One region of the Fulvivirga sp. AWR4_260 genome, then DNA from elsewhere that is predicted to be linked to it. Evidence: riboswitches for the same ligand, from Rfam matches in the RefSeq annotation. Region 1 holds a riboswitch; the other holds the start of a gene.
What was found. A riboswitch is a leader RNA that binds a small molecule or an ion and turns the genes downstream of it on or off. The one in region 1 is predicted to bind S-adenosylmethionine.

Region 1 (3,329 bases):
TTCATGAGCAGGTATTAAACCTTACTGCCAAGCAAACTCAAGATTTGGTCGATTTTCTAAGGAAGAATGCCATGCCTGAAAATCAGTACTACTATTATGATTATTTCTATGATAACTGCGCCACCCGAGTTAGAGATGCTTTGAAAAAGGCATTAGGAGATGATCTGGAGTTTGATGTTTCGCATATAGATACAGATTATACAATTCGTGATCTCACAGATATTTATTTGAAGCAGCAGCCTTGGGGTGATTTGGGTATAGATATTTGCCTGGGTTTACCAATGGATAAAACTGCCACTGCAGATATGTATATGTTTTTGCCAGACTACATTGAAAAGGCTTTTGCTCATGCTTATGTGAATCATAATGGAAATGTAGAACCTTTAGTGAAGAATACGGTGGTGACTTATGAATCTACCCCGGAGCCTGATCAGGCCAGTGTTGTTACACCGTTTATGTTCTTTTCATTTGTATTTATTTGTGGGGCTTTTGTAACTCTTTTGGGCTACCGCAATAAAAAATCATATTTTGGATTTGATGCGTTTCTATTTACAGTAGTAGGGTTAGTGGGCTGGTTGTTGTTTTTGTTATGGGTGGCTACCGATCATTCTGCTGCTGCAGATAATTTTAATTTACTTTGGGCATTGCCACTACATTTTCCTTTTGGGTTACTGTTGTTGAAAAAGACCAAGCCCGCATTTCTAAGGTATTATTTTCAATTGACATGCCTTTTAAGCTTAATGTTAATCCCTACATGGTCATTTTTGCCACAGAATTTACATTATGCGTTAATTCCATTGGTAATACTCATCATGCTTAGATCTTTCTATATTCAATATAGGTTATCCGCTGAAGCTTAGCATGTTAATTAATTTTAAACTATTGAATAAAAATTTCTGATCTTTTCTTGTAAAAATCTCAAAGGCTCATTACGTTTGTAGCATCAATTCGATAAACTCATCTGAGAGAGTCGATTTATAAAGAAGCGTGGAGAGACAGGCTCTTAGAAGCGCTAGCAACCTGGTCACCAATCCAAGGTGCTACTTCCTGATCCCAAGAATGTCCGTCAGGTGACGGAATAGGGAGAATATAAATTGATGGAAATGAAAAGATCAATACAACATCAAACAGGCCTTTTGGCAACTTTTCAGCGATCAATAGTTGCGCTACAATTCATTATTATTAATTCGAAATTAAGCATGTGTTGCTGCTAATCCTTTAAGGATACCCGCAGCAATAATCTGAATTTTTTTGGTATACCTGTAAAATAGCAGGACTACTACATCTCATTCTATTTCAAATTATCTTATTAATAATATAAAGAATTAACAAAATGGCTAAAGCGCTCAATTTCGAAACATTACAATTACATGCCGGATATGAAGAAGCCGAAGCTTCTACACGTTCTAGAGCAGTGCCAATATATCAAACATCGTCTTATACCTTTAAAGATTCTGAACATGGAGCTAATCTTTTTGGCTTAAAGGAGTTTGGAAATATTTATACCAGAATAATGAACCCTACTAATGATGTCTTTGAGAAAAGAATAGCAGCATTAGAAGGAGGAGTGGCTGCTCTGGCAGTGGGTTCTGGGCAGGCAGCACAGTTCATAGCTTTAAATAATATACTTACTGCAGGAGACAATTTTGTTTCTACTTCTTACTTATATGGGGGTACATATAATCAGTTTAAGGTAGCCTTTAAAAGGTTGGGGATAGAGGTGAAGTTTGCAGAAGGTGAAGCAGCAGCTGATTTTGAAGCTAAAATAGACGATAATACCAAAGCAATATATTTAGAGACTATAGGTAATCCTAGTTTTAATATTCATGATTTCGATAAAATCAGTGATTTGGCTCGTAAATATGACCTGCCGTTAGTTGTGGATAATACTTTTGGAGCTGGTGGTTACTTATTCAGGCCTATAGAGCACGGTGCTGATGTAGTTGTGGCATCTGCTACTAAGTGGATAGGTGGCCATGGTAATTCTATTGGAGGAGTGATAGTTGATGGAGGAAGTTATAATTGGGGTAATGGTAAATTTCCTCAGTTTTCTGAGCCATCAGAAGGTTATCACGGACTTAATTTTTGGGAGACTTTCGGAGATAACAACCCTTTAGGATTGCCTAATGTAGCCTTTTCAATAAGAGCTAGGGTGGAAGGCTTAAGAGATTTTGGCCCTGCATTGAGCCCTTTCAACTCATTTTTACTACTACAAGGGTTGGAAACATTATCCTTACGAGTGGATAGGACAGTTGAAAATGCTTTGGAGTTAGCCACATGGTTAGAAAATCATCCGAAAGTAGAAAAAGTCAATTATCCAGGTCTTGCCTCGAGCAAGTATCATAGCCTGGCAAAAAAATATTTAAAAAGAGGTTTTGGTGGAGTGCTTTCTTTTGAATTAAAAGGAGGTAAAGACGCAGCAATAGAATTTGTTGATAGTCTGAAGTTAATCAGTCATTTAGCAAATGTTGGGGATGCCAAAACATTAATAATACAGCCTTCTGCTACTACACATCAGCAACTTTCTGAACAAGAGCAGTTGGCAGCAGGAGTACTACCTAACTCACTAAGGTTGTCGGTAGGAATAGAAAATATTAACGATTTAAAAGACGATATAACAAATGCCTTTGACCAAGTCTATAGCGCCTGATCACAAGAAGCCTAATTTGAATACCTATAAATACGATCACGAGTTCAGAATGGAGTGCGGTGAAGTGCTCCCTGAACTTGAGATCGCTTACACCACGTATGGTAGGTTATCTGAAAAAAAGGATAATGTAATATGGGTGTTTCATGCTTTAACGGCTAATGCTGACCCATTTGAATGGTGGCCCGGACTAGTGGGAGGAGAGGATTTGATTAATCCTGATGAACATTTCATTATCTGTGCAAATATTTTGGGGTCTTGTTATGGTACCACCGGTCCAGGAAGTATAGATCCTAGAACGGGTAAAATATATGCTTTCGACTTTCCATTGCTCACGGTGAAAGATATGGTGGAGGTGCACCGTATCCTTAGGGCGCATTTAGGTATTGAAAAGGTGTATTTAGGTATTGGAGGCTCTATGGGAGGGCAACAGTTATTAGAGTGGTCATCAACTGATCCGGATTTATTTGAAAATATATGTGTGATTGCAACTAATGCACGTCACTCTGCATGGGGGCAGGCGTTCAATACCGCTCAGAGAATGGCTATTGAGGCTGACCCTACTTATAAAGATAAAACGGAAGAGGCTGGAAGAATGGGGCTGAAAGCTGCACGTGCAGTGGCTATGCTTTCGTATAGAAATCAGACTACCTATAGAAAGACTCAGACCGATTTTGATGAT
Region 2 (3,329 bases), 750 kb from region 1:
GAAATGCTTTAAATCTTTCTTCAGGTATAACGCCAGTTTTGAATTTCTCAATTCTTTCTTGCAAGTCAAGAATGTCTTTCTGGGCGGCTGGTGATATTTTGTCGTTAAGTGTTACGCTCATTTCTTCCTGATTTAGGGTTTGGTTTAAAAGTTATTGGCCTATTTGTATATCCGAAAGAGGCCTCTTTTAAACTACTTCCGAATAAGTTTTTTATTAATGCCTCAAGGTTGTTTTGAGTCCCTTAGTGCATTTTCTATATCTTCTATAATATCGTTTACGTTTTCTAGCCCGGCAGAAATTCTTACCAAGCCAGGTAGTATACCTACATTAGCACGCTCTTCGTCAGTGAGCTTAGAGTGTGTTGTAGATGCTGGGTGCGTTGCTATGGTCCGCGAATCGCCTAGATTTGCTGTAAGCGAAAGCATCTTTAATGCATTCAAAAATCTTCTTCCTCTGTCTATTCCTCCTTTCACTATGAATGTTACTATGCCTCCTCCTAATTTCATTTGCTTTTTTGCTAGCTCATGTTTAGGGTGCGATTTTAAAAACGGATATTTTACTACTTCCAGTTCCTCATGCCCTTCTAAATATTCAGCTATTTTTAAAGCATTTTCGCAATGCTTCTCCATTCGTATGGCTAAGGTCTCTAGGCTTTTTGAAAGCAACCACCCGTTGAATGGTGATAATGAGGGGCCTGTATGTCTGGTGAAAAATCTTATTTTTTCAATAAGATCAGCGCGGCCTAATATGGCTCCGCCTATAGTTCTTCCTTGTCCATCTAAAAATTTGGTGGCAGAGTGAGTCACTATGTGCGCTCCAAATTTTGACGGCTGCTGAAGGTAAGGTGTAGCAAAACAATTATCAATATTTAATATTAAGTTATGTTTTTCTGCAAGCTTACCTAGCCACTCCAAGTCAATGATGTCCAATGCAGGGTTTGAAGGTGTTTCCGCAAAAATCAATTTGGTGTTGGGCTGTATTTTTGCTTCCCACTCATCGGGGTTATTAATATCAGCATAAGAATGCGTGATGCCCCATTTAGGGAATATTTGAGTGAAAATTTGATGCGTAGATCCAAATACAGACCTAGAAGCCAAGATATGATCTCCACTTTCTAAAAGCCCAGCCATACTGCAAAACATTGCAGCCATACCCGATGCAGTAGAAAGACCATCTTCTGTGTCTTCTAAAATGCATAGCTTTTCAATGAATTCATCGGTATTAGGGTTAGAGTACCTTGTATATATGTTGCCTTCAATTTCTTCTGCAAACATGGCTCGTGCCTGTTCTGCGTCTTCAAAAGTGAAGCTCGAAGTCATATATATAGGAGTAGTGTGCTCGTTAAAGCTCGACTGCTCACTTTGGTTTCTAATGGCCTGGGTTTCGAAGTGTTTATATTTAGACATACTTGGAGTAAACGTGTTTAATTAAATTATGATGCGTGAAGCCACTCTTGTTTTGCTGTTAACTCATCTTCTGTTTCTTCATAGTCAGGGTCAGGTACGCAGCAGTCTACCGGGCAAACGGCCGCACACTGTGGTTCTTCGTGAAAACCAACGCACTCGGTGCATTTACCAGATACAATGTAAAAGAATTCGTCAGAGAAAGGCTCTTGCTTCTCAGTAGCGTCTACTTCAGAGCCATCTTCTAGTTCTACGGCAGAAAGCTCGGTGCCATCGCCCCATGCCCATTGCTCTCCACCTTCATAGATAGCCGTATTAGGGCATTCTGGTTCACAAGCTCCGCAGTTAATGCATTCGTCTGTTATGTAAATTGCCATATTTTTTCAGTTTAATGATGATTAGAATTAAAGATTTTGTTTAGTAGGTGTATCAATTCCTTTAATCTCAATGCTGAGGTGGAATTATACAGAAGGAAAAGAGAAATTTTCCCTTAGCAACAACAACAGCAAATATGCTTTGCTACAGTGTTGGTAGAAATGTAATGGTTGATTGTTAGCTCGTTGCGTTTGTAAACTGGTGCAGAAATGATATTCATTGTATTCTAAATTTGTCAATTTATATTCTCCTGCTTGCATTTTGCAAGGTCTTAGGATCAGGATTTGGCACCTATATCACGTTTAAACGATTGATGGTTGCCAGAGGGTCTTCGAGCCTGTCTCTCACCTCTTCTTTATAAATCAACTACGCTTTCGAGTAATTGATACTGTAAATATAAGTAGCTTCTTTTTATAACTCCAAATTTCTAGAGCATTTTTGTGTTATTTATACCTAATAAAAATAGTGAGTGTAAATATTGTCTAAGTCTGTGAGTATTAATTGTCTTGTGAATGAACAGAATAATTTTTGATTGGTTAATATTGAATCTAGGTTCAAAAAGAATTTTTAACGTAAAAACAGATAACAATGGCCATAGATGTAAATCTTCTAAAACGCATATGTGAAGCTCCTGGTGCACCTGGTTACGAAAGTAAAATCAGGAATTTGATAGTGAAAGAAGTTAGTCCTTATGTAGATAGCATAGAGATTGATAATATAGGAAATGTTATAGCTATAAAAAAAGGAAGGACAAGTGAGAAGAAGGCCATGGTAGCTGCTCACATGGATGAAATTGGGTTTATCGTTACTCATATTGATGATAACGGATTTCTAAGGTTTACTACATTGGGAGGTTTCGATCCTAAAACGCTTACAGCGCAGCGTGTGATTGTGCATGGCAAGGAAGATATAATTGGTGTAATGGGAACTAAACCCGTGCATGTGATGGAGCCTGAGGAGAGAACCAAAATGCCAAAAGTGAAAGATTTTTACATAGATCTTGGGATGCCCAAAGAGGAGGTGGAGAAAATTGTATCTGTAGGAAATCCTGTAACACGTGAGCGAGGGCTTATAGAAATGGGAGAGTGTGTGAACTGTAAATCGTTGGATAACAGGGTTTCGGTTTATATACTGGTAGAAACGCTTAAAAACTTGAAAGAATGTCCTTATGATGTCTATGGTGTATTTACAGTGCAAGAGGAGGTAGGCTTAAGAGGGGCTAATGTGGCTGCGCATACTATAGATCCCGATTTTGGTTTTGGACTAGATACTACTGTGGCTTATGACCTTCCTGGTGCTGCTCCACATGAAAAGGTAACATCTTTGGGTAAAGGTACGGCTGTAAAAGTGCTAGATGCTATGACTATTTGTGATTACCGAATGGTGGATTTTATGCGTCAAACAGCCGATGAAAATAATATTACTTGGCAAAATGAAGTGTTGGTAGCTGGAGGTACAGATACTGCAGGTTTGCAGCGGATGGGAAAGAGGGGGGCTATCGCAGGAGCGGTTTCAATCCCTACAAGGCACTTACATCAGGTAATAGAGAT

Region 2: linked by a shared signal. The riboswitch ahead of ACXACQ_RS10145 (4Fe-4S binding protein) and the one ahead of ACXACQ_RS06920 (O-acetylhomoserine aminocarboxypropyltransferase/cysteine synthase family protein) in region 1 are both predicted to bind S-adenosylmethionine.

The regions. Positions count from the first base shown of each region.
Region 1 covers NZ_JBSWSU010000015.1:103,636-106,964, forward strand. The annotation lists gene ACXACQ_RS06915 (lipoprotein N-acyltransferase Lnb domain-containing protein) at 1-860, shown strand, start outside; SAM riboswitch class I at 973-1,068, shown strand; gene ACXACQ_RS06920 (O-acetylhomoserine aminocarboxypropyltransferase/cysteine synthase family protein) at 1,334-2,650, shown strand; gene ACXACQ_RS06925 (homoserine O-acetyltransferase family protein) at 2,628-3,329, shown strand, end outside.
Region 2 covers NZ_JBSWSU010000015.1:853,258-856,586, forward strand. The annotation lists gene ACXACQ_RS10135 (HEPN domain-containing protein) at 1-121, opposite strand, end outside; gene ACXACQ_RS10140 (trans-sulfuration enzyme family protein) at 223-1,407, opposite strand; gene ACXACQ_RS10145 (4Fe-4S binding protein) at 1,434-1,781, opposite strand; SAM riboswitch class I at 2,018-2,143, opposite strand; gene ACXACQ_RS10150 (M42 family metallopeptidase) at 2,368-3,329, shown strand, end outside.